Regions from separate parts of the Halobacillus sp. GSS1 genome, predicted to be linked through region 2. Evidence: riboswitches for the same ligand, from Rfam matches in the RefSeq annotation. Region 2 holds a riboswitch; each other region holds the start of a gene.
The links. A riboswitch is a leader RNA that binds a small molecule or an ion and turns the genes downstream of it on or off. The one in region 2 is predicted to bind cobalamin.
Positions count from the first base shown of each region.

Region 1: linked by a shared signal. The riboswitch ahead of J0K78_RS02485 (DUF4430 domain-containing protein) and the one ahead of J0K78_RS19365 (ribonucleoside-diphosphate reductase subunit alpha) in region 2 are both predicted to bind cobalamin.
Region 3: linked by a shared signal. The riboswitch ahead of J0K78_RS18755 (acyl-CoA thioesterase) and the one ahead of J0K78_RS19365 (ribonucleoside-diphosphate reductase subunit alpha) in region 2 are both predicted to bind cobalamin.

Region 1 is NZ_JAFLHE010000001.1:486,331-490,558, reverse strand. Features, by position in the region: gene J0K78_RS02490 (ATP-binding protein) at 1-1,137, shown strand, start outside; cobalamin riboswitch at 1,183-1,364, shown strand; gene J0K78_RS02485 (DUF4430 domain-containing protein) at 1,572-1,973, shown strand; gene J0K78_RS02480 (ECF transporter S component) at 1,980-2,492, shown strand; gene sigX (RNA polymerase sigma factor SigX) at 3,473-4,009, shown strand; gene J0K78_RS02470 (hypothetical protein) at 3,996-4,228, shown strand, end outside.
Region 2 is NZ_JAFLHE010000022.1:17,824-22,051, forward strand. Features, by position in the region: gene J0K78_RS19350 (pyridoxamine 5'-phosphate oxidase family protein) at 1-27, opposite strand, end outside; gene J0K78_RS19355 (alpha/beta fold hydrolase) at 236-1,084, shown strand; gene J0K78_RS19360 (class I SAM-dependent methyltransferase) at 1,164-1,784, opposite strand; cobalamin riboswitch at 2,015-2,188, shown strand; gene J0K78_RS19365 (ribonucleoside-diphosphate reductase subunit alpha) at 2,355-4,228, shown strand, end outside.
Region 3 is NZ_JAFLHE010000019.1:11,545-15,772, forward strand. Features, by position in the region: gene J0K78_RS18745 (nucleobase:cation symporter-2 family protein) at 1-184, opposite strand, end outside; gene J0K78_RS18750 (xanthine phosphoribosyltransferase) at 181-768, opposite strand; purine riboswitch at 901-1,002, opposite strand; cobalamin riboswitch at 1,143-1,323, shown strand; gene J0K78_RS18755 (acyl-CoA thioesterase) at 1,461-1,931, shown strand; gene J0K78_RS18760 (dimethylarginine dimethylaminohydrolase family protein) at 2,325-3,176, opposite strand; gene J0K78_RS18765 (helix-turn-helix transcriptional regulator) at 3,310-3,516, shown strand; gene J0K78_RS18770 (permease) at 3,519-3,893, shown strand; gene J0K78_RS18775 (hypothetical protein) at 3,912-4,049, shown strand.

The DNA of each region.
Region 1 (4,228 bases), on a different contig from region 2:
ATACGTACCCATGACGAAATCGGAGAATTAGCGATGGCGTTTAATCGGATGGGACGGGAGTTGAAGTTTCATATTAACGCTTTAAATCAGGAGAAAGAACAGCTTTCAGGCATTTTGAGGTCGATGGCAGATGGTGTTATTACGTTTAACCGTGAAGGGGATGTGCTCATTTCCAATCCTCCGGCCCAACAATATTTAGAGGCCTACGAGTTTGAAAAGAATGCTGCCTCTGCTTCTGCTGATCAATCGTCCCTTCCAGAACCACTGATGGATTTGTTTAACGATGTCATTACAGATGAGAATGAATCCATGATTGAGATGACGCTTCAAGGTAGATCCTGGGTCATCATTATGACACCTTTGTATGACAAAGAAAAAGTACGGGGGGCTGTCGCTGTCCTTCGGGATATGACAGAGGAAAGAAGACTGAATAAGCTCCGCAAAGACTTTATCGCGAATGTGTCCCATGAACTGCGAACCCCCATTTCCATGCTTCAAGGGTATAGTGAAGCCATCGTAGATGATATTGCGGAATCAAAAGAAGACAAAAATGAACTCGCTCAAATCATCCATGATGAATCTCTCAGAATTGGCCGGCTTGTCAACGAGCTGCTGGATATCGCGCGCATGGAAGCGGGGCATATTCAATTGAACGAAGAATCTGTTGAAATGGAGCCTTTTTTGAACAGAATCATTCGGAAGTTCAGTGGAATCGCCAATGAAAAATCTGTAGATCTTAACTTGAAGGTAGAGGGAGAGTTCGGGCTTCTCGATTTTGACCCTGATCGGATTGAACAAGTGTTTACGAATCTGATTGATAATGCGATTCGGCATTCCGAGCCAGCTAGTGAGGTACAGGTGATTCTAGAAAAAGATGAGAAAGAATGGATTGCAAGTGTCAAAGACTCCGGTTACGGAATCGCCGAGGAAGACCTTCCTTTTGTATTTGAGCGTTTTTATAAAGCCGACAAATCAAGAAAACGTGAGAATAAAAATTATAAAAAAGGCACGGGTCTCGGACTAGCCATCGCGAAAAACATTGTAGAAGCTCACGAAGGGACCATCAGTGTTCATAGCAAGTTGAGAGAAGGAACAACGTTCACTTTCAAAATCCCTTTTTCCCATAAGGAAAAATAAAGTTGCTATATTCTAAAAATTGATGTAATCTTGATTATGGAAACTTCATATGAAGAGGATTCAGGTGTCTGAAAAGACTTGATAGGGAATCTGGTGCGAAACCAGAACTGTCCTCGCAACTGTAAGTGTAGACGAAAGGGAAATTCCACTGTACCGGTTGGGTATGGGAAGGATCCTGATTAGGATGACGCACGAGTCAGTAGACCTGCCTGATCCAATGTTTCAAAGCTTCGGGGATTGAGCATTTGAGACAACCGATCGGTATGACGTGTAACGTAAATCTTATCCTTTCGTTTGTCTTAAGCTTACCCTTGTAGAAGGGTAAGCTTTTTTGGTAGGAAAGATTATTGGATTTCTACAGACATGTCACTTGGTTGTCTTTGCTTTTCTCTCCTCCTGGCCGTGAAATAATAAGAAAAAAGGGAGAGATTGTCATGAAAAAGTGGAGCACGTTTTTTACAGCCATGATTCTTGCTGTTGCCGTACTGGCAGGGTGTGGGACACAAGAGGAAAAGGAAACATCAGCGACTCAGGAAGAACAAGTCCAGGAAGTCACTGTACAGGTACAGGTTTCTAAAAACAATGGCGAAGAAATGATGGCTGAAGATGAATTAACGGTAGAAGAAGGAACCACCCTTATGGAAGTCATGGAAGAGAACTATGAAGTTGAACAATCAGAAGGGTTTATCAACAGCATAGAAGGAATTGCTGGTAACCAAGAGGAAAAAATGGCTTGGATGTACACCATAAATGGTGACGAAGCAATGGTTGGAGCCAATGAGTACGAAGTAGAGGATGGAGACGAAATCGTTTTTGATTATCAATCTTGGGAATGATGAATGATGAACACATATAAGCTTACACTGATTGCCATGCTCGCATCTTTAGCCATAGCAGGAAGAATGGCATTAGCTCATTTACCGAACATCCAGCCGGTAACTGCTATCATCATTATTGCTGGTTTCTGGCTTGGACCTAGTGCCGGCATTCTCATTGCTCTGCTCACGACTTTTGTATCGAATGTGCTGCTGGGCATGGGCATATGGACCATCTGGCAGGTCATCGCCTGGTCAATCATAGGAATCGTTGCTGGTCTACTAGGGAAGTATTGGTCGAACATGCCATCCTGGGGTCTTTCCATCTATGGATTCATCAGTGGGCTTTTGTTCGGTGTCATTCTATCATTGACCATGCGGGCAACGGGACAACCCTTTTGGGCCTATTATTTAGCCGGCCTCCCGATGGATCTCAATCATGCAGTATCTAATACTGTGTTCATATTGGCTCTTTCTCCAATACTTGGAACACTTTTCCAACGCTACGAAAAAAGAAACGCCATATCAAAAGTATCTTAGCTACCCGAACCAAGGGTAGCTTTTTTTGTTACCGCTACCTCTATATTTTATTAAAGATAATGGCAGGATTATGGAAGACTCAGTTTCGATGCTTTCCGGGGTTCGTTGCCTGGGTTGCGCGTCAGGGGTGGCTGGGAAGCTACTCGTCTAGCTCCATCGCCCAGACACTCGCGTCATAAGCAGAACAGCAAAGGAATGAAAAGCACATTCCGTTGCTGTTCTGCTTATGCCAGTCGTGTCTACCAGGGCGATTCCGCATTTGGACACTTTCCTGTGGGGGAGTGGAGAGCTTCCTCGGGCTACGCCCTGCGGGAGTCTCCCAGCTTCCCAACCACCCCATACGATTATTGTGAGAAACGAACCCCTTTGCCCAGTATGAGTGTCTTTCACAAATCCTGAATCTATAGTGGTAAAGCGCTCTATAACAGGCTTTATCATTCAAAATGCGGTTGGAGAATCCATGTTACTTCACTCTCCTTAGAAGTAAAGCTTCCCTTTCCTGGAAGTGGTTTCGAGATACTTATATGGTAAAGGGGCGTAGGGGAATGGCGAGACTCCTATCTTAAGTGTGGAGGCGCCTTGATCAGCGGCGTATGGACTGGACTGAGCTGGCGGAGATAAAGGAAACACGAAGAACGAAGTGATTCGATGTTGACTTATCGTATAGAAGCGAGGGAAGTCTTACTAGCCGCTAGGCGTCGGAACCGGATATCTATGAGAAAAAAAGTGCATGGTGAGACCCCACAGGACGCAGTCCGAGGAGGCTCACCGCGCTCCCGCGGAAAGCGTGCTATTCCCCGCAGTCCCCATCCACACAACAAAAGTCTCGAAACTTAGTCTTTAACTAAAGGCAGCATTAGTTAAAGGTGGGATGGAGTTTGGAAAATGAGGTTCCTTTTTCTTTTTTTGCATATTAAGATAGATAGTGTAACTTTTTCATACATAAGACGACTATTAAAGTGACCCAGGAGGTACCACCATTGCGAACGTTCTTTGATGAACTATATGATAACTATCACCATGACCTGTTTCAGTTCCTGGTCTATATGGTCAAGGACAGAAGTCTTGCCGAGGACCTGGTTCAGGATGTTTATGTAAGGGTCATGAAATCCTATGATTCATTTAATGGTAAAAGCACAGAGAAAACATGGTTGTTTTCAATAGCCAGGCACGTAGCCATTGATTATTTCCGTAAACAAAAAAGAAACCGCTTCATGGAATTCTTTGATTGGACGGAAAAAGGGGAGCAAATCAAAGATCAGAATAAAATGCCGGAAGAGATAGCGGTGCAGAATGATGAAATTCAACGAGTATATCAAGCATTGGATCAATGTACGGTCGATCAGCGAAGTGTGTTGATTTTCCGTTTTATTCAAGGGATGTCCATAAAAGAAACAGCAGAAATCTTAAGCTGGAGTGAGAGTAAAGTGAAGACGACTCAACATCGAGCTATGAAAGCTCTGAAGATGGTACTTGAAGACATGGAAGAGGGGAGGGGAAACAGTGAAGAAGCATAGTGATGAAGATATCAAAAAAGCATTAAGTAAACTCCCTGCAATGGAAGATCGCCAATCGAAAGAAATGCTCTATCAAAAGGTTTCTTCACGCGTAAATAAACCACAAAGAAAAGTAGCTCCATGGCTGTTTCCTGGATTGGCTACGGTTGCTGTTTTACTCGTCCTTGCCGTGTTCCTGCCTGTCTTCTTCAGTAACAATGGAATGCTTACCGTAGAAGA
Region 2 (4,228 bases):
CTTCTTTTTCAATTCTTCTTGATTCAATGGAAAGCTCCTTTCCGTAATCCAATCTTTTTACAATTTCAGTTTTCCCTGAAAAATGGGAGATAAACCCTTCGATGCCCATTGACAGATCCGGGTATGCTAATGATATCTTCGACACATTGTCATTCTTTTTTCATAAATATACCAGGAAGCGACATGCATTACCCGTTACACTATTCATAGATCTGTTTTTCAGGAGGAAAACGTTATGCTATGGAAAAAATGGGCGCCGATCTTAATGGGCTCCGTTCTGATCGGCCTGCTCTTTTTTATGATCAACTCGAGACCCGGAAGTTCTGAACCTGTGGACCGCGAAGATATTGTCCCCACATTGTTCGTGCACGGATATAAGGGTGGCCCGCGAAGCTTTGAAACAATGATGGACCGAATGCAGAACTTACAATGGGGACAGAAACACATGACGGTATATGTCTCAAGCCGTGGAGACCTTACCATCCGTGGTGGGTTTGGTGAAACGCACAATCCATTCATCCAGGTGCTTTTCGAAAACAATCGGGCAAGTATTTATAATCAAACCCATTGGCTTTCTGAAATCATGCGGCGGTTAAAAGCTGACTACAATATCCAACAAGTAAACCTTGTCGGCCATTCGATGGGAGGCCTTGCCTCAGTTAATTACCTTTTGAGTGAGCATCACTATTCTGTTCCCAGAGTCAAGAAACTGTCCGTCATTGCCAGCCCCTTCAAAGGCATTGAAAAAGAAGGCTACTTTGCTTCCAATTACGGAGCGGCTACGACTGACCTGCGGCCGGAGTCTGAAGCTTTAAAACAGATGGTGCAGAACAAAGATCAATTCCCTAATGATGTGGAAGTGTTTGCTGTAGCCGGTGTCATCAATAACGATGACCCAGAAGCTCAGCATTGGGACGGACTTGTCCATGCGTCAAGTGTAAGTGGATTAGAAGATATCGTCCCTTTTGGACAATATGAAGAAAAGCGTCTCTACAACCCGCTGGCCACACATTCCGGCCTGCACGAACTCGAAGAAGTCGACCAACTCCTCAAAGAGTTCCTCTGGTCGGAGGAGGGCGAGTAAACACAGATTGACCAGGTCATACATTTATTCCCATGTAAAAAGTAAAAAGCACCCGCTCAACGGGTGCTTTTTCTGTTGTTTATTGTTTTTCAAAGATAAAGATCCACATGAAGGTTAAGGCTTGTTTTAATTCTTCATCCAGCTCCGCGATGTGATGGTCTTCCACCCCCCGTTTGTACACTCCCTGGCCTTCTACATACGACCACCCGGTCTCTTCTGCCATTTTTTGAAGTTCCCATGGCATCATCGTATTGCAAATGACTTCTTCTCCGTACACCCTGCGATAACTATTGATGCGCGGCATCGCTGTAGGTCCGAGTAAACCGACACACAAACGGCCACCAGGTCTTAAGATCCGCTTCATCTCTTCCAGGCCTTTATACGGGACTTCCGTCCATTCCAGTGAATTGATCGCCATCGCCGCATCAAAAGAGTGATCCTCAAACGGAAGATTTGTCAGATCACCTTGGACAAATGAAATCCGCTCATCATTCACTCGTTCATTCGCCCGCCTCACCATGTCCTCTGACAAATCAAGACCCGTAACATCAAAGCCAGCTTTGTAAAGGAGATAGGAGCCATAACCATCGCCGCACCCCAGATCAGCGACTTTCCCCTTGGTTACATGCTTGGTCAAAAAAGGAATGATCGTACACCTGCTTCCACCGTCCCACATCTCCCGGCTTTTTGAATTCCACATTTCTGCACGATCGTTCCATTGCTTCTCCGCTTCTTTATGCCAATTAAATGTTTGTGCCACACCATCATCCCTTTCAAAAATATTTCCTATCCTCCATTATAGCGGATCATAAAAGAGATGATAGCTCTATTCTTGTCGAAGCTCGATAAAAAAGAGTTGCATGTTCCTTTTTTCAGCGTTATGATAGAAACACAATATAAGCTAATTTAAAATGAAATAAATACTATATATAGTATCTACGAACAGGAGATGCCACTAGGCTTAATAGGGAATCCGGTTAGAATCCGGAGCTGCCCCCGCAACTGTCATCACTCGCGAAATGGACATTCCACTGTGCTCTGCACGGGAAGGACCTGAGTAAGATCGAGTGTCAGCCAGGAGACCTGTCTTCGTTCGTCGCAGTTTCAACTTCTTCGGGGATTGAGAAGATGAAGCGATGGAACGAAGGCTCTCTTGTCTTCTCTTCGTTTCATGGTTTCATCCGCTCAATTTTCGTTGAGCGGATTTTTTTATTTTTCCGAGACCTGATTTTAATGAACATACACTTTCATTTTCAAGGAGTGAAAAAGAATGGAAACCATAACAAGAAACACGTCCTGGCAAGAGAGAATTCAACAATGTGAAGAAGAATTCCCGCACTTACATGTACAACGACTTATTGAAAAGTCTCCCACACTCAAGAATGACAAACACGCATTCATCCTGGAATGTCTGGCGGAGATCGATGAAACGAGCCCTGACTGGACATATGTAGCGAGTCGCATCCACCTGGAAGATATGTATGAAAAGTCCGCTCACAATCGATCCACATCCGGACCTTATAAGGACTTCTACGGGCTGATTCAAACATTGACCGAAAAGAACATTTACAGCAGGAATCTTCTTACATATTACACAAAAAAGGAAATAGAAGAATTGGAAGACACGATCGTACCGGATCGCGATCATCTCTTCACCTACATTGGTTTGAAGACATTAAGTGACAGGTACCTTGCGAAAAGTAAAGCGAAAGAAGTGTATGAACTGCCGCAAGAACGTTTCATGATCATCGCTATGGTGTTGATGGCAGAAGAAAAAACATCCAAACGCCTTCCTCTCGTTAAAGAAGCGTATTGGGCGCTGAGTCATTTGTATATGACGGTCGCCACTCCTACTCTTGCTAATGCAGGAAAGCGGTACGGACAGTTGAGCTCCTGTTTCATCGACACCATCGATGATTCCTTACAGTCTATCTATGACACCAACACCGACATCGCCAACCTAAGTAAGCACGGAGGGGGAATCGGGGTTTACTTAGGGAAAATCAGAAGCCGAGGAAGTGACATCCGTGGATTCAAAGGCGTCTCATCCGGAATCCTCCCATGGATGAAACAGCTTAACAATACGGCTGTCAGCGTGGACCAACTCGGGCAGCGTCAAGGGGCGGTCGCTGTATATTTGGATGTCTGGCACAAAGATATCTTCCCTTTCCTCGACAGCCGGTTGAATAACGGGGATGAACGTCAGCGAACACATGACCTTTTCACAGGGGTTTCCATCCCCGACCTCTTTATGGAGGCCGTGGAAAATCGTGAAGACTGGTATTTGTTTGACCCTCATGAAGTCCGCACCATCATGGGCTATTCGCTGGAAGACTACTTTGATGAAAAAAAGGGGGACGGATCTTTCAGGGAGAAATACGCCGCTTGCGTGGCGAATCCAGACCTTTCTAAAGAGAAAGTGCCGGCGATTGAAATCATGAAGCGCATCATGATTGGTCAGCTTGAAACAGGCACGCCCTATATGTTTTACAGGGATGAGGTTAACCGTATGAATCCGAACAGTCACGCAGGTATGGTCTATTGCAGCAATCTTTGTACAGAAATCACTCAGAACCAGAAGCCGACCATTCAGGATGAACAATACGTAGAAGACGGTAAAATCATTTCAGTGAAGACGCCAGGGGATTTTGTCGTCTGTAACCTGTCGAGCATCAACCTTGGGCGTGCCGTCACGAGCGGTGTACTGAAGCGCTTGATTTCCATTCAAGTTCGTATGCTCGATAATGTGATCGACCGTAATACCATCCCGGTTCTACAAGCACAGCTTACCAATCAATCTTACCGCGGTGTCGGGCTTGGCACCTTTGGATGGGCCCACCTTCTTGCCAAGAAGAAGATCGCCTGGGAATCCGAGGAAGCACTAGATTATACGCAGGAAGTGTATGAAGCTGTTGCCTATCATGCCATCGAAGCAAGTGCTGATTTGGCTGCCGAAAAAGGAAGCTACCCTTTGTTCAAAGGATCAGACTGGCAGACAGGGGATTTTTTCATTAAACGAACGTTTGACCAAGAGGGGACATGGAACTGGAAAGCCTTGCAGGATAAGGTCTCCAAGAATGGAATGAGGAATGGATACTTGATGGCGGTTGCACCAAACTCCAGCACGTCTCTCATTGCAGGGAG
Region 3 (4,228 bases), on a different contig from region 2:
CGAAATAACGGTTACGGACGACCTGCAGAATGGTCGCCACCCCGCACATTAGAATATCAATGGCGACAAGGTATGTAAGTTGTTCAGAATTCAGTCCAAGAGCTCCACCGACAATCAATGGAACGAGGATTGCCCCGGCGTACATCGCCAGCAAATGCTGAATGGCTAAAGCCGTTGTTTTCATGAGGATACCTCCTTTGATTCAAACGTGATCGTATTGTCTTCAAGTGATGAAAGGGTGGCCAGGGATTCTACTTTTATTCCTTGGCGGCGTAAGAGGCGTCCCCCATCTTGAAACCCTTTCTCTATCACAATCGCTACACCGGCAATCGATGCTCCGGATTGTTCTACAAGGTCAATCAGCCCTTTCGCAGCCTGCCCATTCGCGAGAAAATCATCGAGGATCAGGACGCGATCGGTCTTCGACATAAAATCTTTCGATATGGAAATTTCATTCGTTTCCTGTTTCGTAAATGAATGTACCTTTGATGTGAAAAGGTGATCTTTCATGGTCAATGATTTTCTCTTCCTCGCAAAAATTGCGGGGACACCCAGGCTTAGTGCTGTCATTTGAGCGGGAGCGATACCTGAGGATTCTAATGTCAGCACCTTGGTAATCCCCAAATCTATGAAACGTCTCGCAAACTCTTCTCCAATTTCTTTCATGAGTACAGGGTCTATTTGATGATTCAAAAAAGCATCAACTTTAATGACCGAAGGAGATAGGACTTTACCCTCTTCTAAAATTTTCTTTTTCAACTGATCCATATCCAGCACACCTTTCTTGAGTAGGTATTTATGTAACAAAAAAGCACGAAAAGCTTGTTTCCTCTATGGAAAGCAAGTCTTTTCGTGCTGGACGTAGACAAAGACAATGAAACCGTGGACAGGAAAGTCCCGGTGTCATGTGCTGCTTTTCATAGTCGGTTCATTTACGGTAAACCGGTAGAAACTTGCAGGCCATATCCCCGCGATTATATGAAAACTAATATTCGAATGATATAGATAGTATATCAGTTTATTGTTCGTAATCAACCCCTTATATGGAAAAACATTATCAAAAAACTATGGTTTTGTTCGTGTTGACATGAGTGGTTGTTTTAGGAGATAGTGGATGGGAAGAGAGTCTCTCTTTTCCATTGAAAAGTTGATCGCCTTATGGTGGCTTCGTCATAGAAGCTGAAAAGGGAAGTTTGGTGAAAAGCCAGCGCGGTCCCGCCACTGTAATGGGGAGGTGCATAGATGACCCACTATTCTATAAATGGGAAGGGCTATGTGCTGATGAACCTGAGCCAGGAGACCTGCCATGAGGAAGGACATGAATTCCTACGGGAGATAGGAGGATGTTACGTGTATTGGATGAAACAAGAGTTTTTTACCGTTCCATGAATAAAAGGAAGTATGCCTTTGTATTCTCTCCCTAAGCGGGGAGATCGATTTTAAAAAGGAGGAACCTATTCATGGAACCTATACCCGCTCATTATTCTAAAATGACTCAAACAAGACTAGTGCTGCCACCAGATACAAATCATCTGGACACCATATTCGGAGGGAAAGTCCTTTCATACATTGACGAAATTGCGGCTCTAACCGCTATGAAGCATTCAAACTGTGTGGTTGTCACCGCTTCCATCGACTCTGTGGATTTTTTATCTTCTGCTAAAGTAGGAGATGCATTGACGTTGGAAGCTTGTGTGACGAGCACGGGCCGTACATCCATGGAAGTGTATGTGAAAGTCTTTGCTGATGATTTACTGCAAGGCCAAAAAGTGATGACCACAGAATCATTTTTAACGATGGTTGCTGTGGATGCCGAAGGGAAACCGACACCCGTCCCGCCGATTATACCTGAGACCGAGGAAGACAAACGGTTGTATGAAACTGCTCCATCCAGAAGGAAACACCGAAAAAACAGACCTGTCCTTAGATGACAGGTAAGGTTGAGATATGGAAGAATGAAGTTCGTAGACACCTCCTTTCTTTAGGTGGTGTCTTATTTTATCACTTATGTACTTTTAAAGTGGGGGGACTAAAGAAAGGGCGTTAAAAGTCATAGAATTTCTTGGACGATTATTTATGTTTTATACAATTTTTGCGCTTTCCATTGGGGTAGCTGTATGGTTCACTCGTCGACCCGTATTTGATCAAAGGTGGGATTTTACGGTTTTTTTAACTGTTTATACTTTTATATCTTCTATCAACTATGTATTTATTGATCTTTATCCTTCCTTTGTAAGAACGCTTTTTCTCACAGGAGTGAAGTTACTGATCTATTCTTAAGGTCTTATAAAAAAGCAGCCCGTCCTAAAAGAAACGGGCTGCTTTTATATACGCTTTATAGGCAGGGTGCAACATCGGAACGAACCTCCGGACTTAATGATTTCTGAAAGATCGACAGGAATCACCTCAACCCCGTTTTCCTTTAATTGTGTATTAAGGCGTTCGTTTTGAGGGAGACTGATCACTTTCCGATCTCCAATGGAAAGAACGTTCGGACCCATGGTGAATTGTTCACTCCCGGTCACTTCAATGACGTTGTATCTTGCAGAGATGACTTTCAAGCTTTTATTTGTAAAGGCAGGGGGATACAGGATAACCGTAGATTCATCCATGATGTTGAAAACGCAGTCCAGATGAAGGATGTCTCCTCTCAGTGGGATAGGGATTACCTGCAGGTCAGGGAGACGAAATTGGAGCTCACGAATCGCTTTAGCAGATGTCCTTTTTGTTTCACCTACCCATACGGTGGACCCGTCTACAACAATATCACCGCCTTCAATCGATGAAGGAAGTCCCTCTTCTACCTCGATGTCATTTTCTCCCGCCCAGTTGCGAAGCACATCTGTTTCTTCTTTCCTGACCTTTTCACTCATAGAGCTGATAAACAGTCGGTGATGAATGGTAAAACCGATGTCTCTTGTAAACACCTGTTCATGCAGATCCGGCTGAATTGGAAGCTGTATGACTTCAACCTGATGGTTTTCTAAAACCTGCACAAAATGCTTATGTTGCTGAAGAGCTGTTGTGACGTTTATGTTCTGGTTTTGGTAATGTTTTTGTGTCTCATTGATGATATCCGTAATTTTCATATAAGAAGGTTTGGCGACTACGACTTTTTTCAGCGTCGAATACTCGGTGTCACATTGTACACTGTTTTCCGAAGCGATTCCGACCATGTGAGATCCTCCTTTTATTCATATCCCCTTATTTCCCCGGAGGGTAGAGAATAAAACAATAAAAATTCAAATGTAAAGCAACCTTTACGTAAAGGTTGCTTTACTATAAACTGGAATTAATTGGAGGGGTGATATGAAGAACCGAATAACAGAGTTTAGAAAAAAGCAAAGGTTATCACAGGACAAATTAGCCGAGAAGCTACAGGTATCTCGGCAGACGATTATATCGATTGAGAAGGACAGGTATTCTCCTTCACTGCCGCTTGCGTTTGAATTAGCACGTGTGTTTGGTGTGCGGATTGAAGATTTATTTATTTATGAAACAGAGGAGGGGGAATGAAGATGGATTATACTCCTGGCGCATTTAAGGTGATCGGTGCTTTATTTTTACTCATGGGAGGTTTTTTGATTGTCGTAGGTACGATAGGTGGCGAATGGCCGGCTATGATCTGGACGATGGTTTCTTTAGGGGTTTTATCTTTCAGTATGAGCTACTTATACCCTCAGTTCAAACAGAAGGATGAACGCATGAAATGGATCAGGCATAAGGCTGTATTCTATTCTTTCTTCGTTATGATGGGTGTTATGGCTGTCTTACACTTTTTGCTTGCTCTGCAAGTGATCACGTTAAGCGCACTTGATTTACTTAGTGTCCTGTTAGCGTTAAACATTGTGATTGTATTTCTAACGATGGTCATGTTATCAAGACGATATTGAAAGAAAGGAGGAACTCCAATGGAATGGTTTTTTTCGGTTATTTTTCTTATTAGTTTTGCATTCATTTACTTATCGATTAAAAAAATCGTAAAAGTGACTCCCTCAACAGGAGAGAGGAATGATGAACAGATTGTTTTACTAATGGTTATTTTCTAGTTTCCATGTACCTGTCTATAAAAAACAATCCTATTTCGACATTTCCCGGGAAATGTCGTGGGAATTTTAATATATCGTTGATAGTGGACAACATTTACATAAGAAGAGCCATCTGCTGATACAGAATGATTTTTTGTACATAGGGTATGTTGTAAGGGAGAGAATCAGACAAGCGTGGC